DNA from 4 places in the Cupriavidus sp. LA-1 genome. Region 1 is predicted to be linked to each of the others. Evidence: predicted binding sites of a transcription regulator. Region 1 holds the regulator's gene; each other region holds the start of a gene.
The links. The regulator LexA, encoded in region 1, represses DNA repair genes until DNA is damaged. The targets are predictions, from matches to a motif close to ACTGTATNNNNATACAGT.
Positions count from the first base shown of each region.

Region 2: the regulator LexA is predicted to act here: its motif matches at 3,184-3,201, upstream of recA (recombinase RecA).
Region 3: the regulator LexA is predicted to act here: its motif matches at 1,902-1,919, upstream of ACZ5MJ_RS16525 (ATP-dependent helicase).
Region 4: the regulator LexA is predicted to act here: its motif matches at 5,740-5,757, upstream of imuA (translesion DNA synthesis-associated protein ImuA).

Region 1 covers NZ_AP031387.1:1,352,468-1,360,137, forward strand. Annotated here, with positions in the region: gene ACZ5MJ_RS06455 (hypothetical protein) at 730-1,074, shown strand; gene ACZ5MJ_RS06460 (hypothetical protein) at 1,114-1,284, opposite strand; gene lexA (transcriptional repressor LexA) at 1,395-2,048, opposite strand; gene ACZ5MJ_RS06470 (asparaginase) at 2,304-3,296, shown strand; gene rpsF (30S ribosomal protein S6) at 3,415-3,789, shown strand; gene priB (primosomal replication protein N) at 3,867-4,166, shown strand; gene rpsR (30S ribosomal protein S18) at 4,170-4,448, shown strand; gene rplI (50S ribosomal protein L9) at 4,481-4,933, shown strand; gene ACZ5MJ_RS06495 (replicative DNA helicase) at 5,102-6,493, shown strand; gene ACZ5MJ_RS06500 (DUF47 domain-containing protein) at 6,685-7,311, shown strand; gene ACZ5MJ_RS06505 (anion permease) at 7,325-7,670, shown strand, end outside.
Region 2 covers NZ_AP031387.1:3,273,297-3,280,966, reverse strand. Annotated here, with positions in the region: gene ACZ5MJ_RS15325 (MFS transporter) at 1-223, opposite strand, end outside; gene ACZ5MJ_RS15320 (DUF4212 domain-containing protein) at 475-795, opposite strand; gene ACZ5MJ_RS15315 (sensor histidine kinase N-terminal domain-containing protein) at 795-2,357, opposite strand; gene ACZ5MJ_RS15310 (response regulator) at 2,415-3,104, opposite strand; gene recA (recombinase RecA) at 3,342-4,406, shown strand; gene recX (recombination regulator RecX) at 4,511-4,978, shown strand; gene ACZ5MJ_RS15295 (DUF2889 domain-containing protein) at 5,289-5,993, shown strand; gene sucC (ADP-forming succinate--CoA ligase subunit beta) at 6,083-7,249, shown strand; gene sucD (succinate--CoA ligase subunit alpha) at 7,347-7,670, shown strand, end outside.
Region 3 covers NZ_AP031387.1:3,527,165-3,534,834, reverse strand. Annotated here, with positions in the region: gene ACZ5MJ_RS16525 (ATP-dependent helicase) at 1-1,870, opposite strand, end outside; gene ACZ5MJ_RS16520 (TlpA disulfide reductase family protein) at 2,013-2,549, opposite strand; gene ACZ5MJ_RS16515 (thioredoxin fold domain-containing protein) at 2,670-3,176, opposite strand; gene ACZ5MJ_RS16510 (hypothetical protein) at 3,319-3,921, shown strand; gene ACZ5MJ_RS16505 (LysE family transporter) at 4,010-4,669, shown strand; gene ACZ5MJ_RS16500 (hypothetical protein) at 4,748-4,936, shown strand; gene ACZ5MJ_RS16495 (GntR family transcriptional regulator) at 4,918-5,640, opposite strand; gene ptsP (phosphoenolpyruvate--protein phosphotransferase) at 6,035-7,670, shown strand, end outside.
Region 4 covers NZ_AP031389.1:1,846-9,515, reverse strand. Annotated here, with positions in the region: gene ACZ5MJ_RS32400 (zinc-finger-containing protein) at 1-453, shown strand; gene ACZ5MJ_RS32395 (error-prone DNA polymerase) at 474-3,617, opposite strand; gene ACZ5MJ_RS32390 (Y-family DNA polymerase) at 3,623-5,086, opposite strand; gene imuA (translesion DNA synthesis-associated protein ImuA) at 5,013-5,717, opposite strand; partial or broken gene ACZ5MJ_RS32380 (DNA-binding protein) at 6,425-6,928, shown strand; gene ACZ5MJ_RS32375 (ATP-binding protein) at 7,015-7,670, shown strand, end outside.

The DNA of each region.
Region 1 (7,670 bases):
CGGCAATGTAGTGTCCCTGCACTTGCCCAAGAATGCCATTCGCTCCGGTCACCGGGTAGGTCTCGGAGGTTGCCGCTGGCAGGTGGCGGCGCGCTGCCAATTTGTTGTTTCCCATGCTCAATTCCGACCGGGAACGACGCGCACGCCTTCCCGAGAAACCTCGATCTGAGGTTGGTGGCCATGGGAGCGTAACAGTCGGACTTCGTCCCGGGCAGAAGCCGGGATGTTCTTCCGACAGGTCAGTGCGCCACTGCTGATATGGAAGGCGCCGCAGCTTGGGCAGGTGTAAAGATAGCCACGGGAAGCGGCGCGCGTTCGCTCGGCGGCAGCGCCGCAGATGGGGCAGTTTGCAGGTTCTGGCGACATGGCGGGACGTGGATGAATACTGTATGGATATACCGTATAGCTACCGTGTCGAAGCTACGGAATTGGCTCGCATGGGAAATTTAATGGTGTGGGGCATGCGGCACTAATTTGCGGTGTGCCGGTGGGAATACTCGATATATAATCCCCGACCTAGAGCCGTATGCGGGCTTCCAGTATTCCCACGAACTACCCGGGAACCCGCGCAGTTATTAGCTTGGGGGCTAAGATTGTGATTCCTGTCGTCGTGGGTTCGAGTCCTATCAGCCACCCCAAAGCATTCTTCAAAACGGCGCCTACCAAGGGCGCCGTTTTGCATTCCCCGGGGGTGTTATGTCTGTTCGAGCGGCAGTTCTTGGCGTAGCGATGGCAACGATGGTGGCAGGGTGCGCCAGCGGTACTTCTGACAAGGAGATTCGCGCGCGTGCGCCCATTCGCTTGTTCACGCCCGCCAAGATGGGCGATGTTGCGAAATGCCTTCGCAACAACCTGGGCGATGATGCCGCGGTCGTCAGCTATCCGGCAAAGAACCAGACTGAGATCCGCATCGGCCAGATTGCGTCTGGTGGTGAATACCAATACGCCTACCTGATTTCGCTGACCGCGAAGCCGGATGGTACGGCGCTGGAGTTGCGCAAGAGCGATACATGGTTCCCGCAACTGACACCGACGGAGCTGGAAGCCGAAACCAAGGCGTGCGCGCGTAGCTGAGGGCAGGGCCCCCAGCCGCGCGGAACGCGCCCGCGGATTTCAGGCGGCCAGCTTGTCGGCGGTTTCGAGTTCAAGCATACGGCAGATCGCCGCCATGCTGCCGACCATGGTGCGGCGCTGCGTACCCTGGTAGACGCGTACACCTTTGCTCTGGCGGAACGGCACGGGCTTGACCGGGCGACGGGCGGCGACGTTGTGGATTTGCGGCATGGTGGCACCTCTTTTAGGCAAAGCGGGGTCAACACCCGGCAAGCCGGGCGGCGTCTGCAAAGCGATGGAAGCGGGTGGGCCCGCGCAGGCGGATGGCCTGCGGTGCCCGGCTAGAAACCGGAAGATCGGATCAGCCCGACGGCGATGCCTTCCAGCGAGAACTCTTCGCCCGGCTCCACGATGATGTTGGTGAAGTCCGGGTTCTCTGCAATCAGTTCGATATGGCCACCGCGCCGCTGCAGGCGCTTGACGGTGACGTCATCGCCCAGGCGCGCCACCACGATCTTGCCGTTGGCGGCTTCGCTGGCGCGGCGCACCGCGAGCAGGTCGCCATCGAGGATGCCGGCGTCGCGCATGCTCAGGCCGCGCACGCGCAGCAGGTAGTCGGGGCGTTCGTCAAAGACCGAGGCGTCGACCTGGTACTGGCGGTCGATATGCTCGGCGGCCAGGATGGGGCTGCCCGCAGCCACGCGGCCCACCAGAGGCAGCGTCAGTTGCATCACGCCGGCCATCGGCAACGAGAACTGGTCAGGCATTTCCGAATCGCTGCGCGCCACCTTCAGGCGAATGCCACGCGAGGCGCCCGGCGTCAGTTCGATCACGCCCTTGCGAGCCAGCGCCCTCAGGTGTTCTTCGGCGGCATTGGGGGAGGAGAAGCCGAACTCCGCGGCGATTTCGGCGCGCGTGGGCGGGAAGCCGGTACGGCGGATCGTGTTGCGGATCAGATCGAAAATCTGCTGCTGCCGGGGTGTCAGGGTCGCCATGGGATCGCCGTTCCGTGCAGGGCCGCGGGGGATGTCGGGTCATGGATCTGGCGATCCTTTATCCTGCATCCGGCGGGCCAGGCACTGTATGTTTAAACAGTATGCTGTGATTTTATACAGTATCGGCCTGAGCGCAAGCAGAATTTTTGGGGCGGCTCGCATGGACCAGAGGCGCGTTGGCAGGGCCAGTCCGCGGCAAGGCGGGGCGCGCCCGCTACAATCGCCACTCATCGTTCCCTGTTCCTTGCGCTCCCCATGACCCAATTGCCTCGCATCGTCGTACTTGCCACCGGCGGCACCATTGCCGGAGCGGCCGGCAATCCCGCCAGCAGCGCCCGCTACCAGGCGGCGACCGTGCCGGTGTCGTCGTTGCTGGCGGCGGTGCCCGCGTTGCAGTCGGTGGCCCGGGTCGAAGCCGAGCAGGTGGCCCAGGTCGACAGCAAGGACATGACCTTTGCGCTCTGGCAAACGCTGGCGGCGCGGGTGCAGCACTGGTCGGCGCAGCCCGATGTCGCGGGCATCGTGATCACGCATGGCACGGACACGCTGGAAGAAACCGCGATGGCGCTGCACCTGACGCAATCTTGTCCGGTGCCCGTCGTGATGACGGCGGCGATGCGCCCGTCGACCTCGCTGTCGGCGGACGGGCCGCTGAACCTGCTGGATGCGGTGCGCGTGGCCGCCAACGCCGAGGCGCGCGGCAAGGGGGTGCTGGTGGTGCTGAACCAGCAGATCCACGCGGCACGGGATGTGGCCAAGGCCCATACGTCGGCGGTGGACGCTTTTGTCTCTGCCTGCGGGCCGCTGGGTTTCGTGCAGGACGACTATGTGCGCTTCGCCCGCGCGCCGCGCGCGGCCTGTACGATCGGGCCGATGCCCACGGCGTGGCCGGTGGTGGAAATCGTTGCGAGCTACGCCCAGCCGGGCAGGGTGGCCGTGGATGCGCTGGTGCAGGCGGGGGTTGCCGGGCTGGTGGTGGCGGCTGCCGGCAATGGCTCGGTGCACGAAGTGCTGGCCGGCGCGCTGGCCGATGCCGCGGCCGCCGGGGTGGCGGTGGTGCGCAGTTCGCGTACCGGTGCCGGCCATGTGTCGATTCCGCCTCAGCCCAGCCCCACCGACGGGCTGTTCGTTTCCGCCACGGACCTCAATCCCTATAAGGCACGCGTGCTGCTGGCCCTGGCGCTGGCTGCGGACCCGGGGCTGGCGCGCGATCCGGCGCGGCTGCAGGCGGTATTCGCCAACGCCTGATTTGCCTGTGTAATCATTGGCTTGCGCACTTGTCAGGATGCGGGCTATAATTTAAGGCTATTCAACCTTGCCACACCGGACTCGTGACGCCCGGGTGGCTAATCCAAAAGGAGCGTCAATGCGTCATTACGAAATCGTCTTCATCGTCCACCCGGACCAGAGCGAACAAGTGCCGGCCATGATCGAGCGCTACAAGCAGCTCGTGACCTCGCAGAACGGCAACGTTCACCGCGTGGAAGACTGGGGCCGTCGCCAGATGGCTTACATGATCCAGAAGCTGGCCAAGGCTCACTACGTTTGCCTGAACATCGAATGCGGCAAGGAAACGCTGGCTGAACTGGAACACGCGTTCAAGTTCAACGACGCCGTCCTGCGCCACCTGATCGTGCAGACCAAGAAGGCCGAGACCGCACCCTCGCCGATGATGAAGGAAGTGCAGCGCGAAGAAGCCCGCAAGGCCGCGCAAACGACCACCGAAGGCCAGGCCGCCTGAGTGCGGACTGCGGTGCGCGCCGTGGCTGACAGCGTCGGCCAGGGTCGCATGGATTGCAACCAGCAAGAGGCCCCGCGTTGAACCAGCTTCGGCTTGCCGCCACCCTGGCGGAACGCGATGCCCTGCGCTATACCCCGGCCGGGGTCCCCGTCGTGAACTGCATCCTGCAGTACAGCGGCGAGGCCGTCGAGGCGCAAACGCCGCGGCAGGTCGAGTTTGCAATCGCGGCGATGGGGATCGGCCAGGTTGGCCAGCGTCTGGAGCGGCTACCGCTCGGCACGCTGCTCGACTGCGAAGGATTCCTGGCTCGCAAGCACCGCAACAGCAAGGCTCTCGTCTTTCACATCACTGGATGTAAAGCATTCGAAAAGGATTGAATCATGGCATTCGTCAAACGTGACAACAAGAACAAGAAGCGCTTCCAGCAACAGAACCCGCTGTTCAAGCGCAAGCGCTTCTGCCGCTTCACCGTGGCTGGCGTGGAACAGATCGACTACAAGGATCTGGACACCCTGAAGGACTTCATCGGCGACAACGGCAAGATCACGCCGGCCCGCCTGACCGGCACCAAGGCTCACTATCAGCGTCAGCTGGATACGGCCATCAAGCGCGCGCGTTTCCTCGCGCTGATGCCGTACACCGACCTGCACAAGAACTGATCAGGCCCTAGGTCCGTCAAGGAGAGAACACGATGCAAATCATTCTGCTGGAAAAAGTCGTCAACCTGGGCAACCTCGGTGACATCGTCAAGGTGAAGGACGGTTACGCCCGTAACTTCCTGATCCCGGGCAAGAAGGCCCGCCGCGCCACGCAAACCGCGATCGCCGAATTCGAAGTCAAGCGCGCCGAGCTGGAAAAGGCCGCTGCCGAGAAGCTGGCCGCCGCGCAAGCCGAAGGCGAGAAGCTGAACGGCCTGACCGTCCAGATCACCCAGAAGTCGGGTGTGGACGGCCGCCTGTTCGGTTCGGTGACCAACGCCGACATCGCTGAAGCCCTGGCTGGCCAAGGCTACAAGCTGGAAAAGGCCCAGGTTCGCATGCCGAACGGCCCGCTGAAGATGGTGGGCGACCACCCGGTCAGCGTTGCACTGCACACGGACGTCGTGGTCGACGTGACCGTGTCGGTCGTGGGCGAAAGCGTCTAAGGACGTGCCGCCTCGCCGGCGCGCTGCGCCGGCTGAAGCACCGCAAGCACTGCAAGCAAAAAAGGCAGGAGCCCTAGCTCCTGCCTTTTTTGTTGCCCGCTTGTCTTTGCAGGCCCAGTCGCCAAATGTCCGGCGAAGTGCGTCCGCCCGCCGTTATAATCCCTCCCCATGAACGCGCCCGTCGCCGATCCCCAACTCGAGAACCTCAAGGTCCCGCCGCACTCCATCGAAGCCGAGCAATCGGTGCTGGGTGGCCTGCTGCTGGACAACGCCGCCTGGGACCGCATCGCGGATTTCATCTCCGAGGCGGATTTCTACCGTTTTGACCACCGGATGATCTTCCAGAGCATCGCCCGGCTGATCTCGGCCACCAAGCCGGCCGACGTGATCACGGTCTATGAGATGCTGCAGGTCGCCGGCAAGGCCGAGGAGGTAGGCGGCCTGGCGTACCTGAATTCGCTGGCGCAGAACACACCCAGCGCGGCCAATATCCGCCGCTACGCGGAGATCGTGCGTGAACGCTCGGTGCTGCGCAAGCTGGTGACGGCAGCTGACGATATCGCCTCGGCCGCGTTCGCGCCCAAGGGCCGCGAGGTGCGCGAGCTGCTCGACGAGGCCGAATCCAAGGTATTCGCGATTGCCGAAGAGGGCTCGCGTGGCCAGAAGGGATTCCAGGAAATCCAGCCGCTGCTGACCCAGGTGGTCGAGCGCATCGACGAGCTGTACCACCGCGATTCCACCACCGACGTCACGGGCGTGCCGACCGGCTTCATCGACCTGGACAAGATGACCAGTGGCATGCAGCCGGGCGACCTGGTCATCGTGGCCGGCCGCCCGTCGATGGGCAAGACGGCGTTCTCGCTGAACATCGGCGAGCACGTGGCGGTGGAGCAGGGCCTGCCGGTAGCCGTGTTCTCGATGGAAATGGCGGGCACCCAGCTGGCCATGCGTATGCTTGGCTCGGTCGGCCGCCTTGACCAGCACCGGTTGCGTACCGGCCGCCTGCTGGATGAGGACTGGCCGCGGCTGACGCATGCGATCCAGCGCATGAACGACACGCAGCTGTTTATCGACGAAACGCCGGCGCTGAACCCGATGGAGCTCCGTGCCCGTTCGCGGCGCCTGGCGCGCCAGTGCGGGCAGCTTGGCCTGATCATCATCGATTACCTCCAGCTGATGTCGGGTTCCGGCGGCGGCGAGAACCGCGCCACGGAAATCTCCGAAATTTCCCGTTCGCTCAAGGGCCTGGCCAAGGAACTGAACTGCCCGGTGATCGCCCTGTCGCAGCTGAACCGAAGCCTGGAACAGCGGCCCAACAAGCGGCCGGTCATGTCCGATTTGCGCGAATCCGGCGCTATCGAACAGGATGCCGACGTGATCCTGTTCATCTACCGCGACGAAGTCTATAACGCGGATTCGCAGGACAAGGGCACCGCCGAGATCATTATCGGCAAGCAGCGTAACGGGCCGATCGGCACGGTGCGCCTGACCTTCCTCGGCCAGTTCACGAAGTTCGACAACTTCAGCGGCGGCCCGGCTTTCTTCGACAACGACACCTGACGAAGTCAAGCCAGCCTGCAATAGTCGGTGCTGCGCCGTCTCGTTTGTGCCGAATTCGCGGGCAATGTCCCTGTAACCCTGTAAAATATTGCGCTTTGATGACAGCCGCCACCAGCGGCTGTCATCAGACGCGTCCGCTCAATCCAGCAACACAATCCGCAGCGCCAGATCGCTGCCACAAGGAACATTCCATGTTCGGCCGATTCATGCCCACGGAGGGCAAGTTCTTCGAATATTTCAACCAGCACGCCGACTGCGCGGTGACCGCCGCCCATGAGCTTCAGGCACTGGTCAACGACCTGCCCAACGCCGAGGCCCATGCCCGCCGTGTCCAGGCCACCGAAAAGAAGGCCGACCGGATCACGCACGACACCATCGACCTGCTGCACAAGACCTTCATCACGCCGCTGGACCGCGACGAGATCCACAAGCTCATCACGACCATGGACGACATCCTGGACCTGATGGAAGACGTGGCCGAGACCATCTCGCTGTACGACGTGACCAACCTGACCGACGAGGCCCTGCGCCTGGCGGCCATCTGCGTGCAGTGCTGCGACCAGGTCAAGATCGCGGTGGGCCTGCTCGAGGACATGGGCAACGCCAGCGCCATCCTGAAGACCGCGCAGCAGATCGACCAGCTTGAATCGGAAGCCGACCGCGTGATGCGATCGGCGATGTCCAAGCTGTTCCGCGACGAGACCGATGTCAAGCGCCTGATCAAGCTGAAGGCCATCTACGAACAGCTCGAGACGATCACCGACAAGTGCGAGGACGTCGCCAACATCATCGAAGGCATCGTCCTGGAAAACGCCTGAGGCGGCAATCGGCATGCAGACCATACAAATGAGCCTGTGGGTGATCGCCCTGCTGGTGGCGCTCGCGCTGCTGTTCGACTTCATGAACGGCTTCCACGACGCGGCCAACTCGATTGCCACGGTAGTGTCCACTGGCGTGCTCAAGCCGCACCATGCGGTGGCGATGGCGGCAATGTGCAACGTCGTCGCGATTTTTATTTTCCACCTGAAGGTGGCCGCGACCGTCGGGACCGGCACCATCGATGTCGCGATCGTCGACCATTACGTAATTTTCGGGGCCCTGGTCGGGGCCATCGCCTGGAACGTCATCACCTGGTACTACGGCATCCCGTCGTCGTCGTCGCACGCGCTGATCGGCG
Region 2 (7,670 bases), 1.9 Mb from region 1:
CTGCCGCGAAGGCGAGCAGCGCGAAGATGAAGGCCGAGGTCGGATCCAGGCCGGCAAAGAACTGCTTGGCGATCACGGCTGCCAGCGAGCCGTACAGGTAGAAGTCATACCACTCGAACACCGTGCCCAGCGAGGAGGCCAGAATCACCTTCCTCTCTTCATGCGTCATCGGTGCGTTTTGGGCGCCCCCACCGGGCACCGCAACGTTCTGCGCGTTAGCCATCTTGTCCCCTCCGTCGGTCGAATGGATCTCCGGCGGGCCGCCGGCCGTTGCGTGCGCAACGGCATCCCGCGGCCGTGCTGCCGAAGTTGCAAGGATTGTGGGTCGCGAAACTTACTGCGTTCTGACAGATTCGCGCGCAGAAGTGCTGATTGCGTCGGGGTATACGCTAGCCGCCGACGGGCATTTTCATGCTGCATTGCGGTGGGTTATCGCCGCGACAGACTGGTATTTTCAGGGCGTCGGCAATGCCGCTATGCAGCATCCGAGTGTGCGCCGCGCGAGGCGCCCTGCGAAGGAGGGGCGGGGGCGACCGGGTGTTCGTCGGCGTCCTCGTCGGCCCGGTTCATGAGCCAGGCGTAGAGCGCGGCCATCAGCACGTAGATGATCAGCGCGCCTTGCGCGCCGACCCAGAACGAGAATGGCCAGCCGAAGAAATCAAACCGGAGTTCGCGCGCATACCAGCTGGCGACAAAGGTCACCACGAACCAGATGACGAGCAGCATGCCGATCCAGCGCAGGTTGCGGTGCCAGGCCTGCCGCTCGGCAGGAGGAATTTGCGGGTGCTTGTGCATCAGGAGGGCTCGATGTCCGGGCGCCGCAGCGTGATCCGGAAATGCGCGCCAGCCAGGCGCGGTTCCTGCTGGTAGACATGATCGGTGATGTTGACCTCGCCGCCGTGCTGCTGCACGATCTCGCGCACGATGGCCAGGCCCAGGCCGCTGCCTTCGGTGTTGGTGCCGAGCACGCGGTAGAAGCGCTCCATCACGCGGTCGCGCTCGGCCGGCGCAATACCCGGGCCGGTATCTTCCACATCCAGGTAGGCGAACGGCTCGAAGGCGTCGGCGCTGACGCGCACCGTGGCATGCCCGCCGCGCGGAGTGTAGCGGATGGCGTTGTCGAGCAGGTTGTTCAGCATCTCGGTCAGCATCAGGCGGTTGCCCTGGATCATCACCGGATGATCGTCGGCATCCAGCCCCAGGTCGATGTCACGCGCCCAGGCCTGCGGCAGCCAGTCCTTGACCACCTCGCGCGCGAGCGCCGCGAGGTCCAGCGCGGCCATGCCGCCGGTGCCCGCCAGGTTCTCCATGCGCGCCAGCGACAGCAGCTGCGTGACCAGGTGCGCGGTGCGCTCCGAGCTGCCCGCGATCTGCGCCAGCGAGCGCCGCAATTCTTCGGGCGACTGCTCGCGCTGCGCCAGCTCGGCCTGCATGCGCAGGCCCGCCAGCGGCGTCTTCATCTGGTGCGCGGCATCGGCGATAAAGCGCTTCTGCGTCTGCACCGACTGGTCCAGGCGCGCCAGCAAGTCGTTGAACGAGCCCACCAGCGGCGTGATTTCCTGCGGCGCGGCGCGCTCGTCGATGGGGCTGGTATCGCCGGGGGTGCGCGCGCGGATGCGCTGCTGGATCGCGGTAAGCGGCGCCAGCCCGCGCGACAGCCCGAACCACACCAGCACCACCGCCAGCGGCAGGATCACGAACTGCGGCAAGATCACGCCCTTGATGATCTCGTTGGCCAGCCGCGCGCGCTTGTCCAGGGTCTCGGCCACCTGCACCAGCACCGGCTGGGTGCCGCTGACCTGCTTCAGGTCGATATAGGTATAGGCTACGCGCACGTCATTGCCGGACACGCGGTCATCGCGCAGCGACACCAGGCCGGCGTGGCCCTGGTCGTCCTCGGAGGGCAGCGGCAGGTCGTGGTCGCCGGCGATGTACTCGCCGCGCTTGCCGACCACCTGGTAGTAGATGTTGTCGGTCTCGTCCGCGCGCAGGATTTCGCGCGCCGACAGCGGCAGCTGCAGCGTGACGCGGCCGTTGACCTCGCGCACCTGCTGCGACAGCACGATGGCGCTGGCCTCCAGCGCGCGGTCGAAGGGGCCGTTGGCGATCGACTTGGCCACCAGGTAAGTCACCGCGATGCTCATCGGCCACAGCAGCAGCAGCGGCGCCAGCATCCAGTCGAGGATCTCGCCGAACAAGGAGCGCGGCGCCGGATGGGCGGAGCTTTCCTCAAGATGCGGCAGGGCGTCGGCCAGGTCCTGGTCGGTGGCGTCCGCCGCGTTTGCACCGGAGGCGGTGGAGGAGGGCGGTGGCGCGGCGCGCGGCACGCGCCGCCAGGGCAGTCGCAGCAGGCTCATCTCGGCGAAATTGCGCTCAGGTCAGTCGCGTGGCCTGCGGTGGCGTCGGTCGGTGGATCAATGCGGCGTGGCCACCGCCGGCTGGAATTTCTCCAGGCAGTAGCCCAGCCCGCGCACGGTGGCGATGCGGATGCCGCCCACCTCGATCTTCTTGCGCAGCCGGTGCACGTAGACCTCGATGGCGTTGTTGCTGACTTCCTCGCCCCATTCGCACAGGTGGTCCACCAGCTGCTCTTTCGATACCAGGCGGCCGCTGCGCGTCAGCAGGATCTCCAGCAGGCCGATCTCGCGCGCGGACAGCTCCAGCATCTGGTCGTTGAGATATGCGATGCGCCCGACCTGGTCGTAGGCCAGCGGCCCATGCCGCATCAGCGTGGCGCCGCCGCCGGCGCCGCGCCGCACCAGCGCGCGCACACGCGCTTCCAGCTCGGACAGGGCAAAGGGCTTGGCCATATAGTCATCGGCGCCCAGGTCCAGGCCCTTGACGCGCTCGTCGACGCTGTCGGCGGCGGTCAGGATCAGCACCGGCAGCATGGCGCCGCGCGCGCGCAGGCGCTTGAGCACTTCCAGCCCGGACATGCGCGGCAGGCCCAGGTCCAGGATCAGCAGGTCGAAGGTCTGGGTCGATAATGCGGAATCGGCTTCCAGGCCGTTGGCGACATAGTCGACGGCGTAGCCCGAGTGACGTAGCGAGCGCGTCAGGCCGTCGGCCAGCACGTCGTCATCTTCGGCGATCAGAATGCGCATGGTTGTCTCCACCCTGGCCGGCATAGCCGGCACCGGATGCGCAACGGGCGCAGACGGCGCGATGGGGCTTGCCAAGCATACTGTTTTTTTATACAGTACCCGCACGTTCCGCTAGGGCCGCCCGGGGAGACCCCCTGGAGTGCGGCCGCGCAGACAGCCGGGCCGGCGCCGATGCCGGCAAATGCCGGTGCCGCGCCACATGCGGCCTATTTATACACCATTGACTCAAGGACGACCATGGACGACAAGAAGGCAGGTGCCGGCGTGAGCGCCGAGAAGCAAAAGGCGCTTGCCGCCGCGCTCTCCCAGATCGAGAAGCAGTTCGGCAAGGGCTCGATCATGCGCCTGGGCGACGGCGAGGTCGAGAAGGACATCCAGGTGGTTTCCACCGGTTCGCTCGGCCTGGATATCGCACTTGGCGTCGGTGGCCTGCCGCGCGGCCGCGTGGTCGAGATCTACGGTCCGGAATCCTCGGGCAAGACCACGCTGACGCTGCAGGTCGTGGCCGAGATGCAGAAGCTGGGCGGTACCTGCGCCTTTATCGACGCCGAGCACGCGCTGGACGTCAGCTACGCCGGCAAGCTGGGCGTGAACGTCGGCGACCTGCTGATCTCGCAGCCGGACACCGGCGAGCAGGCACTGGAAATCACCGACGCGCTGGTGCGCTCGGGCTCGATCGACCTGATCGTGATCGACTCGGTGGCGGCGCTGGTGCCCAAGGCCGAAATCGAAGGCGAAATGGGCGATTCGCTGCCCGGCCTGCAGGCCCGCCTGATGAGCCAGGCGCTGCGCAAGCTGACCGGCACCATCAAGCGCACCAACTGCCTGGTGATCTTCATCAACCAGATCCGCATGAAGATCGGCGTGATGTTCGGCTCGCCGGAAACCACCACCGGCGGCAATGCGCTGAAGTTCTACGCCTCGGTGCGCCTGGATATCCGCCGCATCGGCTCGATCAAGAAGGGCGACGACGTGATCGGCAACGAGACCAAGGTCAAGGTGGTCAAGAACAAGGTGTCGCCGCCGTTCCGCGAGGCCTTCTTCGACATCCTGTACGGCCAGGGCATTTCGCGCCAGGGCGAGATCATCGACCTGGGCGTGGACGCCAAGATCGTCGAGAAGTCGGGTGCGTGGTACAGCTACAACGGCGACAAGATCGGCCAGGGCAAGGACAACGCGCGCGAATACCTGCGCGAGAACCCCGATATTGCCGACGAGATCGAGAACAAGGTGCGCGCGGCGCTGGGCGTGGTGGCCATGAACCCCACGGCCGCAGCCACGGCGGTAGCGGTCGAAGACTGACCGCACCGGCGGCCACTGCGCCATCCGGAAGGCCGGGGCATCGCCGATGCCCCGGCCTTTTTGCTTGGCAGGCCCGAACTCATGCCCACAGATCCCGGAAACGCATGTCAACCCGTCCCCCGCTTTCGCTGAAGGCCCGCGCCGTCGGCTACCTGTCGCGCCGCGAGCACAGCCGCGCCGAGCTGGCGCGCAAGCTGGCGCCGCATGCTGAATCGGCCGAGCAACTGGAGCAGCTGCTGGACGCGCTGGAGCGCGAGAACTGGCTGTCGAACCAGCGCTTTGCCGACAGCCTGGTGCATCGCCGCGGCGCCCGCTACGGCACCGCGCGCGTGATGCAGGAAGCCAAGACCCACAAGCTCGGCAGCGAGGAGCTTGGCGAGTTGCAGGAGCGCCTGCGCGCCACGGAAGTCGAGCGCGCGCGCGAGGTCTGGCGCAAGCGCTTCGGCACCCCGCCGGACACGCCCGAGGCCAGGGCAAAGCAGATCCGCTTCATGGTGGCGCGCGGATTTTCGCGTGCGGTCGTCAGCAAGATCATCCAGGGTGCGGACGAAGACTACGGCGACGAGGGTTGAATGCCGGCGTGTGGTGCTGGCGGCATTTTCTGGCCGGAGTACCTGCACTGGCATCAGGGTGTATCCGCTGCATCGCACCATGCCCGGGCCGAGGTGGCGACGATTTTGTTGCCACGCCGGAGCCGGTGTCCGCTGGTGCATTGCGGCAAGGCGCCTTCCCATGCGGGCCGCCATGGTTGGCCGACAATCCCGCCGCGACAGTTGCCGCGCAAGGATGTTCCCGGCCAACGCGGCGCGGCATGTTAAACTCCCCGGGTTATTCGGTGCTCCGGCGCCGCCGTTCCCCAGCCCCCGTATTTCCAGCCTGGCCATGCCTCTGTCCCAGCCCGTCAACCGCTCCCAGCGTCACCGTCGCGCCATTACGGCCGAGGCGTACCAGAGAGAGGACGGCTTGTGGGATATCGAGGTGCGCCTGACCGACACCAAGCCTCGCGACATCGAACTGGCCGGCGACCGCGTCCGGCCGGTGGGCCAGCCCCTGCACGACCTGTGGCTGCGCATCACGATCAACGAGGCCATGACGGTGCTGGATGCCGAGGCCTGTTCGGACTGGGTGCCGTATCCGTCCCATTGCGACACGATCGGCCCGGCCTACCGCAAGCTGATCGGGCTGAACCTGCTCAAGGGCTTCCGCAAGGCGGTGCGCGAGCGCCTGGGCGGCATGCACGGCTGCTCGCACCTGACCGAGGCCGCGGGCGTGCTGCCCAGCACCGCGATCCAGGCCTTTGCCGGTGAAGTCATCGATATCCGCGGCAACGGCGAGGACGATCCAAATCCGGAGCCGCCCTATCAGTTGAACGGCTGCCATGCCCTGCGTTTCGATGGCGAGGTGGTCCGTCAGTTTTACCCGCGCTGGTATGGTCACCAGCCGAAGCCCAAGGTACGGGCCGAGGCCGCGCCTGCCGTCGCAATGGCGCCTCAGGTGCCAGCCGCGGCCAATGGCGACCGCGGTGGTGACGCAAACGACGGCAACGACGCTGTCCCGGCCGAGCGGCCGACCGGCACCTCCGGCTGATTCTCAGGATTGGCCAGCCCGACGAGAGAGTTCGTCTTCATTCAGATTCTTCCCTTCTACCTTTTACGCCTACCCGAAAGGAAACACGCATGAATATCCATGAGTATCAAGGCAAGGAAATCCTGCGCAAATACAATGTGCCGGTTCCGCGCGGCATTCCCGCGTTCTCGGTTGACGAGGCCCTGAAGGCCGCAGAAACGCTCGGCGGCCCGGTGTGGGTCGTCAAGGCCCAGATTCATGCGGGTGGCCGCGGCAAGGGCGGCGGCGTGAAGGTTGCCAAGAGCATCGACGACGTCAAGACCTACGCTTCGAACATCCTGGGCATGCAGCTGGTCACGCACCAGACCGGTCCGGAAGGCAAGAAGGTCAACCGCCTGCTGATCGAAGAAGGCGCCGACATCAAGAAGGAACTGTACGTTTCGCTGGTGGTGGACCGCGTTTCGCAGAAGGTCGCGCTGATGGCCTCGAGCGAAGGCGGCATGGACATCGAAGAAGTCGCTGCCCACAGCCCGGAAAAGATCCACACCCTGATCATCGAGCCGTCGATCGGCCTGACCGACGCGGAAGCCGATGACATCGCCCGCAAGATCGGCGTGCCCGACGCGAGCGTGGCGCAAGCCCGCCAGGCCCTGCAAGGCCTGTACAAGGCGTTCTACGAAACCGACGCTTCGCTGGCTGAAATCAACCCGCTGATCCTGACCGGCGACGGCAAGGTCATCGCCCTGGACGCCAAGTTCAACTTCGACTCGAACGCCCTGTTCCGTCATCCGGAAATCGTCGCCTACCGCGACCTGGACGAAGAAGACGCCAACGAAATCGAAGCTTCGAAGTTCGACCTGGCCTATATCTCGCTGGACGGGAACATCGGCTGCCTGGTGAACGGCGCCGGCCTGGCCATGGCCACCATGGACACCATCAAGCTGTTCGGCGGCGAGCCGGCCAACTTCCTCGACGTGGGCGGCGGTGCCACCACCGAGAAGGTGACCGAAGCCTTCAAGCTGATGCTGAGCAACCCGAACGTGGAGGCCATCCTGGTCAACATCTTCGGCGGCATCATGCGCTGCGACGTGATCGCCGAAGGCGTGATCTCCGCGTCCAAGGCCGTGCACCTGACGGTGCCGCTGGTCGTGCGCATGAAGGGCACCAACGAGGACCTCGGCAAGCAGATGCTGGCCGACTCGGGCCTGCCCATCATCTCGGCCGACACGATGGAAGAAGCCGCCCAGAAGGTGGTGGCCGCTGCCGCTGGCAAGTAAGCCGTCGCACGAACGCAACCATACGCGAACGCGAGCGGTGCGCCGGGCTCACTGAGCCCTTGCGCGCGCCGCTCGTAGAAAAGCAAAGGATTACAGCATGTCGATTCTGATCAACAAAGACACCAAGGTCATCACCCAGGGCATCACCGGCAAGACCGGCCAGTTCCACACCCGTGGCTGCCGCGACTACGCCAACGGCAAGAACTGCTTCGTCGCAGGCGTGAACCCGAAGAAGGCCGGCGAAGACTTCGAAGGCATTCCCATCTACGCCAGCGTCAAGGACGCCAAGGCCCAGACCGGCGCCACCGTGTCGGTCATCTACGTGCCGCCCGCAGGCGCCGCTGCCGCGATCTGGGAAGCCGTTGACGCCGACCTGGACCTGGTGGTCTGCATCACCGAAGGCATCCCCGTGCGCGACATG
Region 3 (7,670 bases), 1.9 Mb from region 1:
CCCGCGTCATGGCCACGTAGAGCAGGCGCCGTTCTTCCTCGATCTCTTCGGTGGTGCCGGTTGCCAGGTCGCTCGGCATGCAACCGTCGACGGCATTGAGCACGTACACCGCCTTCCACTCCTGGCCCTTGGCCGAGTGGATGGTCGACAGGATCAGGTAGTCCTCGTCGCGCGAGGGCACGCCGGATTCGTCGCTGGAGGCGCTGGGCGGGTCCAGCGTCAGCTCGGTCAGAAAGCGCTCGCGCGCGCCGTAGGTGGCGGCGATGCGCTCCAGCTGCTGCAGGTCGGCCTGGCGCGCGGCGGCATCGTCGTGCAGGCGTTCCAGATGCGGCGCGTACCAGGCCAGCACCTGCTCGAACTCCGACGGCCACGGCGAGGTCGGCGCCATCAGCGCGCGAGCCAGTCCTAGCAGGTCGGCCCAGGCGGGCACGGCGGCCGGTGGCGGCTCAAATTCCTCCAAAGAGAACTGCGGCTCCGTGGCCAGCGCCAGCGCATCCAGCACGCGCGCCGCGGTCTTGGGGCCGATGCCGGGCAGCAGTTGCAGCGTGCGGAAGCCAGCCATGCGGTCGCGCGGGTTTTCCAGCCAGCGCACCACCGCCAGCACGTCCTTGACGTGGGTCGATTCCAGGAATTTCAGCCCGCCGAACTTCACGAACGGGATATTGCGCCGGGCCAGCTCGATCTCGACCTGCGCGCTGTGGTCGGCGGCGCGGAACAGCACCGCCTGCGCCATCAGCGTCAGGCCCGCCTCGCGCCGCGCCAGCACCTGCTCGACCACGTAGCGGGCCTGGTCGGCCTCATCGTTGACCACGATCACGCCGGGCTTCTCGGCCGACGCGCGCTCGGACCACAGGTCCTTGGTATAGCGTTCGGCGGCCAGCCCGATCACCGCGTTGGCGGCCTGCAGGATCGGCTGCGTCGAGCGATAGTTCTGCGACAGCGTGACCTGTTGCGCGGTGGGCGTGAACTGCGCCGGGAAGTCCAGGATATTGCGCACGGTGGCGCCGCGGAAGGCGTAGATCGACTGCGCGTCGTCGCCCACCACGGTCAGGCCGCGCCCATCCGGCCGCATGGCCAGCAGGATCGACGCCTGCAGCGCATTGGTGTCCTGGTATTCGTCGACCAGGATATGGTCGAAGCGCGCGCCCATGTCCTGCGCGATGGCGGGTTCGGCCATGGCCTGCGCCCAGTACAGCAGCAGGTCGTCATAGTCCAGCACATGCTGCTTCTGCTTGGCCTCGACATAGCCGGCGAACAGCGTGCGCAGCGCATCGGCCCACATCGCGTAGCGCGGGAACTGCTGCCTGAGCACGTCTTCCAGCGGCGCCTGGGTGTTGACCACGCGCGAGTAGATCGCCAGGCAGGTTTCCTTCTTGGGGAAGCGGCTGGCGGTCTCGGACAGCCCCAGGTCGTGGCGCACCACGTGCATCAGGTCGGCGGCATCGCCGCGGTCGCTGATGGTGAAGGCGGGCGACAGGCCCAGGGTCTCGGCGTATTCGCGCAGCAGGCGCGCGCCGATGGCGTGGAAGGTGCCGGACCACTGCAGCGCCGCGCGCCCCGCGCCGGTCTGGGCGCCCAGCGCCTGGTCGACGATGCGCTCGACGCGGCGCCCCATCTCTGCCGCGGCGCGGCGCGAGAACGTCAGCAGCAGGATGCGGCGCGGGTCGGCCCCGCCCAGCACCAGGTGCGCGACGCGGTGCGCCAGCGTATTGGTCTTGCCCGAGCCGGCGCCGGCGATGATCAGCAGCGGCGCGTCGCTCACATGCTCGACCGCGGCGCGCTGCTCCGGGTTGAGCCGCGACAGGTAGGCGGGGACCGCGTCGGCGTCTGGGGCCGCAAGGTCGGCAGCGGGGGCAAGGTCCAGGGTCACAGGGAAAACGCTCGGAAAAAGGCTGGCGCCAACTGTATATCCATACAGGGTTGGCGCGCAACCTGCCGCGCTGACGATCGGACGTAAAAACAAAAAAAGGTGCTCGATGAGCACCTTTTCGCTGCACTTGCTGTCAGGACCGTTACGCCGACTTTGCCAGTGCGCCGTCCAGCAGCTTGTGCAGGGCATCCCACTCGGGCTCGCCCACATAGCGCTTCAGGATGCGGCCGTCCTTGTCGACCACGAAGGTGGTCGGCGTCAGCTGCACATTGCCGAAGGCCTTGGCCGCGGCGCCGTCGGAATCCATGGCCACCTTGAACGGCAGCCCGCGCGTCTTGGCATAGTTCATCACATACATGGGCGGGTCGTAGTTCATCGCCACGGCGACGAACTCCAGGCCCTTGCCCTTGAACTGCTCGTAGGTGCGGACCATGTCCGGCATCTCCTTGACGCAGGTGGCGCAGCTGGTGGCCCAGAAGTTGATCAGGTAGACCTTGCCCTTGAGGTCGGCGGTGCTGACCTTCTCGCCCGACAGCAGCGTGAACGTGGCGGGGGGCACGGCGTTGGCCGGCGACAGCGCGCGGTAGCCGAACCAGCCCAGCAGTGCGAGCACGACCACGGCCGCGACGATGGGCCAGGGCTTGCGGGAGGTTTTGGTGGCGGGGGCAGCAGTGGTCATGGGATCCGGGTCGGGCAGGTTCGGTCAGCAATGGGACATTCTAATGCCGCGGGCGTTCGCGCGCTGCGCGAGGCCGGGCTGCGGCAATCCGTCGCAAGCGCTTCAGTCACTTCCGTCACTTCAGCGCCGGGAGGCGACAGCGGCGCGTGCCTGGTGCAGCGCCTGTTCCAGGTAGGCGCCGTAAAAATCCGGCTGCATGCCGCGCAGCGGGCTGGCGGCGGCGCGGCCCTGGCGGTCCAGGAACAGTACCGTCGGCGCCACCTGCACCTGGTGCGCCCGGGCCCAGGCGCGCGCCGTGGTCAGGCTGCCGTCGGCATCGCGCAGCGGGGTGTCGGCGGTCATGTCGAGCTCGCGCACGGCAATCTCGCCGGCGGCGGCCTGCGGGCCCAGGTAGTTGCGGCGCACCGCGTCGCAATAGCTGCAGCCCGGCATCGACACCAGCACCACCAGCGGCTCGCCGCGGCGCGCGGCCTCGGTGCCGTGGGCGGCGAGGTCGGTGGCCGGCGGCAGGTGGGCCGGGCTGGCCGGGGCGGGCATGGCAGTCGCCGCCAGCAGCACGCCCGCGGCCAGCCAGCGCAGGCTGGTCAAGGCGGCAACGGCGGGAATGGCGAGGCGGGCTGCAGGCATGGCAGGGACGGTGGGGCAGTGGGGCAGTGGGGGCGGCGCGGCAAGCACTGGCGCGCCGCTTCCGGGATAATACCGGTTTCCGCCCGCAGGCGATGGCGCCCGCCCGCGCCGTTCCCCACATCGCCTTCCGCCCGATTTCCCGATGCGTCCCGTGCTGCCCCCGCTGAGCTGTCCCGCCGCTGTCCGCCGTCCGCTGCTGTGCTGCGCCGCCGTGCTGGCACTTGCCCTGTGCGCCTGCTCGCCGCGCTATGACTGGCGCACCATCCAGTCGGGCGAGGGCGGTTACGCCGCGCTCTATCCCGGCAAGCCCACCAGCGCCGCGCGCGACGTGGCCATTGCCGGGCGCAGGCTGCCGATGACGATGGAGGCCGCGCGCGTCGACGACACGCTGTTCGCCGTGGGCGTGGTGACGCTGCCCGCCGACGATGAAGCCCTGCGGCGCGAGGCCCTGGCGGCGATGCAGGCCGGCCTGCTGGCCAACCTTGGCAAGCTGTCGGGCGAGCCGCGCACGCGGCCCGTCACCGTCATGACCTCGGACCGGCCGGGCCGTCCGCTTGCCGGGGTGGAAGTGCAGGCCAGCGGCGTGTCGCCGCAGGACCAGTCGCCGCGCCGGCTGAGCGCGCGGCTGGTGGCCGTGGGCGTGCATGCCTACCAGGCCGTGGTGCTGGAATCCGGCGATGCGGCGCGCGATGCGCGCCAGGCCGAGCAGGTGGAGCAGTTCCTGGGCGGCTTCCACCCGCTCTGACGCGCGGTGCCGCGCGACTGGAAAGATTCACAGGTGCCGGGGCGGCGATCGCGAGCCCCGGCATGGTTGTCGTCAAAGGAGAGTTGGAATGCGTTGGGAAGTCTGGTTGGCCTATTTCGCCGCGTGCTGGGTGATCGCGGTATCGCCGGGGTCGGGCGCGGTGCTGTCGATGAGCCACGGGCTCTCGTACGGGCTGCGCAGGACCACCACCACCATCTTCGGCCTGCAGGCCGGGCTGGTGATTGTGCTGGTGGTGGCCGGCGGCGGGCTGGGCGCGCTGCTGCTGGCCTCGGAGCAGGCCTTCATGGTGGTCAAGACGGTTGGCGCGCTGTACCTGATCTATCTGGGTATCCAGCAATGGCGCGCGAAGGTGGAAAGCGGCGCGGACCGTGGCAGCGCACACGGTGAAAACGCCGCGCCCGCGCGCGTGGCCGTGTTGAGCCGGCGCCGGCGCTTTGCCACCGGGTTGCTGACCAATGTGACCAACCCCAAGGGCATCATCTTCATGGTCGCGGTGCTGCCGCAGTTCATCGATCCCAACCGGCCGCTGGCGCAGCAGCTGGCGGTACTGGCCGCCACCATGTGCTGCGTGGACCTGATCGTGATGCATGGCTACGCGCTGCTGGCTTCGCGCATGCAGGGGTTGTTCCGCAATGCGCGCGCGGTGCGCTGGCAGAACCGCTTTTTCGGCAGCGTGCTGATGGCGGTGGGCGCGGCACTGTTCTTCGTGCGGCGGCAACACGCCTGACCGGCGTTGCATCTACAACTGGCGTGTGCTGGCCGGGTTTGCTTCAATGAGGAGGAAACCCGGCCACGGAGACCCCGCATGCCCGCCTCGCTGAATCCCCACGCCGGTGCGCGCCTGCAGCCGCGCCATACCGTGCCCCCGGTAGAAGAACCCGGGCCCCCGGGCATCCCGCCAGACCTGCCGTTGCCGCCAGAGGAAGACCCGACCCCGCCGCCGGTGGAGCCGCCCGTGGCCGTCCCCGCCGGGCGCTACTGCTTGAGCTCGTAGAAGTCGTTCAGGCAGTAGGCGTCGGTCAGTTCGACCGGCTTGTCGCCATGGGTGTAGCCGATGCGCCGGATCTGCAGCAGCGGCTCGCCCGGCTCGATGCCCAGGCGCGCGGCCAGTTCCCCGGTCGCCACGATCGCGCGCAGGGTCTCGGTCACGCGCAGCACCGGCTTGCCGATCCGTTCCAGGTAGGCGTACAGCGATTCGCCGATGGCGCTGGCATCCGGCAGCACGGCCAGCGCCAGCGTGGTCACGTCCATCCAGTAGATCTGCCCGTCGGCCTTGCGCAGGCGGGTCAGCCTGACGATCTCGTCGCCTTCCGGCAGTACCAGCGCCGCGGCTTCCTGCGCCGTGGCACGGCGGCGCTCGAACGCCACCAGCTCGCTGGCCGGCGTCATGCCGCGCCGGCGCGCCAGCTCGCTGAAGTTGTCCAGCCGCGCCGGCTTCTGCTCGCCGCGCGGCGCGATAAAGGTGCCCGCGCCGCGGCTGCGTGTGATCGCGCCTTCCTCTGCCAGGACCTGTAGCGCGCGCCGCGCCGTGACGCGCGAAATCCCCAGCGAATCGACCAGCGTGCGCTCGGACGGCAGCGCATCGCCCACGCGCCATTGGCCGGCCTGGATGGCCGCGGCCAGCTTGCGCGCCACCTGCAGGTAGATCGGCGTTGCGTCCGCCTCGTCCGGCCTGAGGGTCTGCAGCCGTTGATCCATGGGAATCCTCGTAGGTACCAAAGTTTGCTGTGGATGATACCACTTTAGGACATCTATCGATGACGCGGGCAAAATTGTGTGGGTCGCCTTTCGAATTCGCCATGCGCCTGCTTTCCGTCAATTGGTATCTAAAAGGTTTGTCGTCGCATGAGACGGGAAAATGACTTGATCGGCCAGAAAAATCCTAGATTTATCCGATAGTTGTGTGATGAATCAGGCGGTTTCACAGGGGCTGTAAGTGCCACTTTGTTTTGGCTCAATAAAGATGCCACTTAGATACAAATATGGCGTAGTGGTTTTCACTGGTATTTTTATTGTCAGTGGCCGTCTATCTTTCCCGTGACGCTGGCGCCGTCGCATTCCCGCACCGGCTGCCCCGATTCCTGGAAGCGAGATGGCTGAGACGAGCGAAACCCTGTTGCTGCGGGCTCCGGTGAGCGGAGTGCTGCTTCCCCTTGCGGCGGTGCCGGACCCGGTCTTTGCCGACGGCATGTTCGGCGACGGCCTGGCCATCGACCCGCTGGGCGATACGCTGGTGGCGCCTTGCGACGGCACTGTCGTGCACCTGGCCGCGACCGGCCACGCGCTGACGCTGCAGGCGCCATGCGGGGCGCAGGTGCTGCTGCATGTCGGCATCGATACCGTGTCGCTGCGCGGCGAAGGCTTTGCGCCTTGCGTGGCCCAGGGCGCCGCCGTGCGCCAGGGCGACGCGCTGATCCGCTTCGATGTCGACCGCGTGGCGCAGCGGGCACCCAGCCTGGTGACGGTGATGGCAATCGCCAACGGCGATGCCTACACCGTCACTGGCCGCACCGACGCGGCCCAGGCCGAGGCTGGCTGCACGGTGGTACTGCAAGTCCGTGCCGCGGGTGCTGCAGCGCGCGCGCCGCAAGCCGATAGCGCGGCTCCGGCCGAACAACGGCGCACGGTCACGTTGGCCTGCCCTGGCGGCCTCCATGCCCGGCCCGCCGCACGGGCGCGCGAAGCCGTGCGCGGCCTGGACGCCACCGTGGCGCTGCACTACGGCGGGCGCCAGGCCAGCCTGGCCAGCCTGGTGGCGCTGATGGCCCTTGCCGCCGGCGAGGGCGCCGCCGTCGAGCTGGTCGCCAGCGGGCGCGATGCCGGCGCCGCGCTCGACGCAGTCGCGCATGAACTGCAGCGCGCCGGCGCGGGCGAAGAGGAAGCCGTAGCCACGATCGACGCAGCGCCGGCCCAGCCAGGGCCTGGCACTGATTTGCCGCCGGGATGCCTGGCCGGCGTGGCCGCCGCCCCCGGCATCGCCATCGGCCCGCTGCACTGGTGGCGCGAGGCGGTCCAGGAACCGGACGAGGCCGGCCAGGGCGCGGGCGCCGAGCGCGCGGCCCTGCGCGCCGCGCTGGCGGCGGTGGACGCCCGGCTGGCGCACGAGAGCGAAGCCGCCAGCGCGCGCCGCGCCGGCGCCGAGGCCGGCATCCTCGCCATGCATCGCGCGCTGCTGGACGACCCGGCGCTGCTCGCCGCCGCCGATACCATGATCGAAGCCGGCAAGAGCGCGGGCTTTGCGTGGCGCGAGGCCACCCGTGCCGAAGCCGCGACGCTGTCGGCAATGGCCGACCGCCGCATGGCCGAGCGCGCCGGCGACCTGCTCGACTTGCAGAAGCGCGTGCTGCGCGCGCTGGCCCCGGCGGGCAGTGCTCCCGCCCATCCCGCCAATCTTCCCGCGGCCGCCGACGGCCAACCCGTCGTGCTGGCGGCCGAAGAATTCACGCCCTCCGACCTGACCGGACTGGACCGCGGCCGCGTGGCCGCGCTGGTGATGGTGCGCGGGGGCCCGACCTCGCACGCCGCCATCATCACGCGCCAGCTCGGCATGCCGTGCCTGGTGGCGCTGGGCAACGCGCTGGAGCGCTTGCCGGACGGTACGCCGGTGATTGCCGACGGCGACAACGCGTGCCTGCAAGCCAGCCCGGATCCGCACCTGCTGGCCGCCGCCGCCGGTGCGGTCAAACTGCGCACGCAGCAGCGCGAGGCCGACCTGCGCGCCGCGCACG
Region 4 (7,670 bases), on a different replicon from region 1:
ATGCGTGTTGGCCGACCGATACCTGCTCCTCCTCAGCCCCTCTGCGATTACTGCGGCGGGAAGGCGGTTCTTGCCCGCGTGGGAGAAGCGGCATACCCCTATTTGGAGGATCACGGGCCTGTGTGGATCTGCTCCCCGTGCCAGGCGTGGATCGGCGTGCGTGCGCGAAGCAAGCAACATACCCCGCTTGGAAGGTTGGCCGACGCGGCATTACGCGAAAAGAAGAGCCAACTGCACGATGCCCTCGAGCCTTTGGTCACTGCGAAGATGCGGCGCGACGGTGTCAATGCCTTTGAGGCACGGGGCAAGGCAATGAAGTGGCTGATTGCATCGCTCCACCTTCCAGTCGACAGTCCCAGCATCCACGCCCTTTCGCTGGATCAGTGCGAACAGGCCATCCAATGCATCGCCGAGTTCCAGGCCTCACGTGGGCGAGAGCCTTCGGGTTCCTGATGAGGGCAACGAGGATACCGTTAGCAGAAATTCCTGCTCGCGGTGTCCAGGGATCCAAGCATGGGCGTCAAGTCGACAAAGCGTTGCGCGATCAGATGTCGCACCTCGCCTTCGCATTGCCACTGGCCATAGACACCGAGCAGGGAGGCCGTCAATACCTCGCGTCGGTACTTCTCCATCACGGACGGCCAGACGATGACGCTGACGGTACCAGTCTCGTCCTCCAATGACAAGAAGACCACGCCATTAGCCGTGCTCGGGCGCTGCCGTACGGTCACGATGCCGCAGCCACGGGCAATCTGCCGTGTCGCATAGGTGGCAAGGACATCGGCGGGCACAAAGCGCAACCCGGCAAGCTTGTGGCGGAGCAGGGCAAGCGGGTGGCGGTTCAGCGTGAGGCCGAGCGAGCGATAGTCGCTGACGATCTCCTCGCTTTCCGTTGGCGGTGAGAGTTCGGGCATTGGCTCGTCCAGATCCGCGGGCCGCAGCAGATCCTTGTCAGGGACTGCTGCTGCCGCCTGCCACATCGCCTGGCGCCGACTACCGGTGAGGCCAATCAACGCATTGCCGGCGGCCAGTACATTGACATCGTGCCGGTCCAGCGACGCTCTGCGAGCGAGATCCTTGACAGAGGCGAAGGGCCGGAGTGCGCGTGCCGTTTCGATGCGTTCGGCCGCTTCGCGGCGCATGCCCCTCAGCTGCGAGAGACCCAGGCGTACGACCGAGCCTTCGTGACTTTCCAGGCTGGCGTCCCAGCCACTCACGGTCACATCAACAGGGAGAACCGTGACGCCATGGCGCTTGGCGTCCTGCACCAACTGGGATGGCGTGTAGAAGCCCATCGGCTGGCTATTCAGCATGGCGCAGAGGAAGGCGGCAGGTTCGTGGCACTTGAGCCAGGCACTCGCGTAGACGAGAAGTGCGAAGCTGGCTGCATGGCTTTCCGGAAAGCCGTATTCGCCGAAGCCCTGGATCTGCCGGAAGATGCTCTCCGCGAACTCCAGATCGTAGCCGCGCTCGAGCATGCCCGTCACAATGCGTTCGTGGTATCGCTCCAACCCACCTTTTCGCTTCCAGGCCGCCATGGCGCGACGCAGTTGATCCGCTTCCCCAGCTGAGAAGCCAGCCGCCAGCATGGCTACCTGCATCACCTGTTCCTGAAAGATCGGCACACCCAGCGTGCGGGACAGGGCTTGCTCCATCTGAGGGCTCGGATAGCTGACCGGCTCCAACCCCTGCCGGCGGCGCAGGTAGGGATGCACCATGCCACCTTGAACCGGCCCGGGCCGAACGATCGCCACTTCGATGACGAGGTCGTAGAACGTACGTGGTTTCAAGCGGGGCAGCATCGACATCTGGGCGCGGGATTCGATCTGGAACACGCCGACCGTATCCGCCCGCGAGATCATCTCGTAGGTCTTCGGATCTTCCGCCGGGATGTCCTGCAGCTCAAAGGCTTCTCCGCGTTGTTGCGTCACCAGATCCAGGGCTCGCCGGATCGCCGACAGCATGCCGAGCGCGAGCACGTCAACCTTGAGCAGCCCCAAGGCGTCAAGGTCGTCCTTGTCCCACTGAATCACGCTGCGATCGGCCATCGCCGCGTTTTCTATGGGTACGAGCCTGGAAAGCTTGCCACGGGCGAGCACGAATCCGCCCGTGTGCTGGGAGAGATGCCGCGGAAAGCCAAGCAGCGACACGGCCATGTGTGCCCAGCGTTGGGATAATTCCGCTTCCGGATCCACGCCGCTTTCGCCAAAACGCTTAAGGAGATCCGCTTTGCTGTCGAACCAATGGTGAGATTTCGCGACCAGGTCGACGATGGCGGGATCCACACCTAATGCCTTGCCCGTGTCGCGCAGCGCGCTGCGAGGTCGGTAGGTGGTCACGGCGGCAGCCAGTGCCGCGCGGTCGCGCCCGTACTTGCGATACAGGTACTGGATCACCTCCTCGCGGCGCTGGTGCTCGAAGTCGACGTCGATATCGGGCGGCTCGGCACGCTCTTTGGAGATGAACCGCTCGAACAGCAGGTTGCCGCGTGCCGGGTCAACTTCGGTGATGCCGAGGCAGTAGCAGACGGCCGAGTTCGCTGCGGAACCGCGCCCCTGACAGAGAATGCCGTTCGAGCGGGCAAACCTCACGATATCGTAGACCGTCAGGAAATAGGGTTCGTACGACATGTCGCGGATCAGGGCGAGCTCATGCTCGAGTTGCTGCTGGACGGCAAGGGGGATGCCGGCGGGATAGCGGCGGTGCGCGCCGACATAGGTCTCGCCTCGCAAGTAGTCGGATGGCGTAGCGCCTTCCGGGACCACTTCTTCGGGATACTCGTAACGGAGTTCGCCCAGCGAAAACTGGCACAGGTTTGCAACGTGGACCGACTCCGTCAGGTAGCGGTGCGGGTAAATGTTGGCGAGCCGCAACCGGGAGCGCAGGTGCTGCTCGGCGTTAGGCAGGAGGTCATACCCACATTCGGGAACCGGGCGATGCACACGGATGGCAGTCAGCACGTCATGCATCGGCTTGCGCGAGCGGACGTGCATGGTGACGTTGCCAGTGGCGACGATGCGCAGGTGATGGCGCGCCGCGGCCGCTTCGACCGTGCCGCGGTGAATATCGTCCATCGGCTTGTAGAGCAGGCTCAATCCCATCCAAGCCCTGCCGGCAAAGGTCGCGCTCACCCATGCAGATTGCGCCTCCAACTTCTCTGCCGCCACGCCATAGTCGGGCGTGAACACGATCATGCAATCTGGCAGCCCCTTCAGATGCTCGGACGGCGCTTCGGGCGCGGCCAAGTCGCGTGGGGTCAGCACATAGGAACCCTTGGCGGCACGCATGCGCGCGAGCGTGATCAGCTCGCACAGGTTGCCATAGCCTTCGCGGTTACGGGCAAGCGCAAGGAATGAGAGCGCGGGAGAGCCGTCTGCGTTCTGCAGCCGGAACCAGGCGCCGACTACCAGGCGAAGGCCGGCGTTCCTGGCCTCAGTGTGCGCGCGAACGATGCCCGCCAGCGAGCACTCGTCGGTGATTGCGAGCGCGTGGTAGCCCAACTGAGCGGCGCGCTCAGCGAGCTCTTCCGGTCGTGAGGCGCCGGCGAGGAAGGAGAAGTTGGAACGGCAGTGCAGCTCCGCGTAGTCGGGCAGACCTGCCGTGGCGTTGATGTCCATGGCTTTCAGCCGAAGAGGCCATGCAGATACCACCGAGCCGCGTCGCCTTCGCGGCTGCCCATGCGTTCCTGAAAGATCCAATAGCAGGTGTGGTCCCTCGCCTCCGCAACAAAATAGTCGCGAGTCACCAGCTGGCCTCCCCACCAGCCCGACTCGATGCGCTCGGGCGGGGAGACGATACGCAGTGGCGAGCCGTAGAAGGGGCGGTGGTCGCGTTCAATCAGCGGCACCGGCTTGCCGAGCAGCCAAACGGGACGTGGCAGGGCTGGGGGCAACGTTGCGCTGGGCGGCTTGTTAGTGGCCGGCTGCCAGCCGTTGGCGACTTCTGGGCGGTAGTCGGCACGCAAGCACGGTTGGCGGACATTGTCTGCACCTAGGCGTGCAACCAGCAACTCAAGCAGGCGTGCATGGTCCGCCGGCGTGCCGCCCGGTTCTGGAAACAATGAATCGCTGGGGGGTGCCACCGGCTCGGTCTCGATGGCAGACACCGCGACGGCGATCATCGGCGCCTCGACAGTCAGCCGTGTCAGACGCTCTTTGAGCAGACGAACCAAATGCTCTTCATGCCAGTTGGGCTCGGCTAGCGCAATCTCAATCTTCGTTGGTGCGATGGCAGCGCGGCCGCGCTCGTGGCGCAGTTCGACCCCAAACCGCTTGATTGCCAGGTGCCGGGCGGTTAGCCAGCCGACCATCTGTACCAGCAAGCCGCGAAGGTAGGCAAGGGCGGACTCAGCGTTCTCCATCCTATCCGGAAGATCCACCGCGGCGTCAAACGATGGGGGAGCTTCGACCCATTCGAAGACTTCCGGTGCTTCCCCATGGGCGCGATCCAACGCCTCAAGGATGGCGGCGCCGCATCGGCGCTGCAGGCCTGCGCGCGGCAGCCGGCGCAGGTCCCCTAGCGTCCGACAGCCAAGTCCGTCCAGCCACTCATCAAACGGCCGCGCCGCCGGCAGGATCGCAACGGGCATGCCGACCAGCGTTCGCACCAATGTGGGCATACTTAGAGCCGTTCCGCCGCCAGAGCGCGCAAGCAGCCAAGCGCCTTCGGCGGTTGGTGCGCATCCCGCGACAGGGCTAAACCCCATTGCCCTGACGGCCGCCAGCATCCGTTGCCGCAGCTTGCGGACGCCGCCGAATAGTCGCAGCGTGGTGCTAATGTCGACAAGCACCGCCGCCTCCTCGGACGTAGCGACATTGGGCGAGAACTGCAGCATCGCCATCGTGACACGCTCGAGCGCCGCCAGTTCTGCGCAACCATCGCGGTCAAAGAGAATGGTCTGCGGTGCGATTGTCTGCACGCCGCCGCGGCGCATTGCCGGCTTCACGCCGGCCGCAATGGCCAGCGGCGACGCCATATGCACACGCTCTTTGTCCAGGACAGCAACCGCCAGTTCAGTGGACCAGTTCGGCCGGAAGACTTCGAGGGGCAGGGACGACAGGCGCAGGCAGATCCACAGGCGCAGCATGGCGATACAACAGAATGGGGGAGGGCTGCAGCGCTACGTGTAGCGGCGATTCCTGCTGCGGGCCTCGACGCTTAACGAACTGCACACGAATTCCGTCCGATGCAGGCTCCAATGTCAGGCGCAGCGGCGCCGGCGAGGCATCGCGTGCACAGGCCGTCGGACGAACCACGAAGAAAAGGACATCGGAGGCTTGGGCGGCAAGATGCAAACGCCGAAGCGCATCGTTACGCAGGTGCGATTGCCAAAAGACGAGCGCTCCGCAGGTCCCGGCGCGCAAGATCTGCTCCGCGGCCCACAGGGCGTCAGCGGTGTGCCGGGTTTCGACCCAGAGAATCTGCGCGGACGGGACGCCCCAGTTGGCGAGCGCCAACGCTTGCGGCGCGTGCGGCGGTGCCAGAAGCGCGACAGGACGGTTCGAGCGCGCAACGAGAGCAGGGCGTAGCAAGCGCAACTCGCCGATGCCGGGTTGGCGCTCCAATAATTCCGTCAGGCAACCAATAGGCCAGCCGCCGCCCGGAAGCTCCTTGTCGAGCGACGGATACCCGGTCGGAATGGTGCGTGCGTTGCCCCGAGCAAGCTGCGAGGCAAGCCAAAGTGACGGATGAATGGTTTCTGGGGCGACGGTTAGCATGGCGAGCTCCTGCCCCCAGTGTACTGTATATTTATACAGTGTTCACCTGTACCATCCATCACACGGTCAACTCTCCTGCGGGAGCCCATTACGGCACTGCCGGGAGAACCGCACAGCCCATTGTGGGTGGGATCCTCCAACCGGGGCCTGCAATTGTTTTTTTCGGTCGGGACAGCGGCAGAGACCGCACTTGGCCAGAGCGGGCGTAACTGGTCAAACGTTCAGCGGCCCTGGAGACCTGTCGGCAACAGAACTCGGCGAGCAAGCCGTTGCAAAAAAACGCAGCAGCGGGTTAGCATTGGCTTAACAACTAATCCGCGATGTCGGTGTGGCTTGACCACCTGGTGCGCGGGGGAAAAAGCCGGCGAAAGCTGGTTTTTTCGTTTCTGGAGTCGGAAATGGCAGGACAGGGGGGCCGGACGTCGGACCCTGTATCGCCGGTACAAGACGTCTATTACCGCCTTCGGGTACGGTCAGCCGTACGTTGGTGAAGGATTTTTTCAATGACTCGTGACCGTTCACCAAAGCGGCGACCCTCCGTGGGGCGACTCTAGCCGCTGGCTCGGAAACAGACGAAATTATCGACGACATCCGACGCCTCATCAGTGAAGCCCCGCGCAGGGCTTGCCGTCACTGTCAATGCGGCGCTATCCATGCTGTATTGAGGGTTGGCCGGGATTCGCAAATATGTGAAGCTTCAGATATTTGCGAATCCCGGCCAACCCTCTAGCCTGCGCGAACTGGATGCGGAGCGTACCGCGCGGCAGAAGAGCGAGCGCACGGACCGAGCGCGGCGAACTGGTGGCGGCGCGCAGCGAGGCCCGCGACGCGGCCGTGGCGGAGGCCGAAGTCCGCGCCCGGCTCGAAGCCCAGGTCGCGGCGCTCGCCGATCGGCTCGCCAGCGCCGAGCAGGCGCAACGCAAATCCGCTCACGACCTGCACGAGGTGCAGGCGGAGTTGGGCACCGGGCAGAACGGGCCGAGGCCGAAGCGGCGCTGGCGCGCCAGCTGCTGGCAGAATTGCGGGTGGCGCCACCCGGGCGGGAGAGCGGGCGGCGGCGCAAGGCCGGAGGCCCGGCGCCGACCGAAAAGGAGGCGCAAAGCGAAAAACTGGACGAAGAGCAGGGCGCGCCTACGGCCGCCTCCAACCCGGATGACGGCAGCGACAGCAGTGACGACAGCAATGGCCGCCGCCATTCAGAAGGCAGCTGAATGACGGCGAGGGGTAGCAACTCAGTCTCCGAGTGTCGTCAAGTAAAATTAGGCACTCCCACGCCCAAGTTCCCGCTTACCCTGGTATGAGTTCCTCCTCCTCTCTCGAAAAGCTTGCGAGCCTGGTTCGCGAACTCTGTAAGTTGCCAGCCGAAACCGAATGGCTGGAGTTCAAGCGCAACCGCGTGGATCACGAGCAGATCGGCGAGTACATCTCTGCGCTGTCTAACTCTGCGGCGCTGTGCGATCGGGCGCACGGATATTTGGTATGGGGCATCGACGACGCAACCCATGAAGTCGTCGGCACAACCTTCGATTCGTCCGCAGCGAAGATTGGCAATGAGGAACTGGAGAACTGGCTGCTAAGGCTGCTCAGTCCGAAGATCAACTTCTCGTTCAGTACTGTCGAGTTGGATGGTCTGCGCGTCGTTGTGCTCGAAGTTGGCCGAGCCTATAGGCATCCAGTCCAGTTCATGCACAACGAGTTCATCAGAATCGGATCTCTGAAGAAGAAGCTGAAAGAGTTCCCCGAAAAAGAGCGGGAGCTCTGGCGCATCTTCGATGAGACGCCCTTCGAAGCGATGATCGCCCGTAAGGATGTACGGGAAGAAGAGGTGGTGACGCTTCTCGACTATCCGGCGTACTTCGACCTAGCCGGCATTCCGCTACCCGAAAATCGTGCTCAGATCCTTGAGCGCCTGGCCGCAGAAAGCTTGATCCGGCGCAACGGCAGTGGTGCATG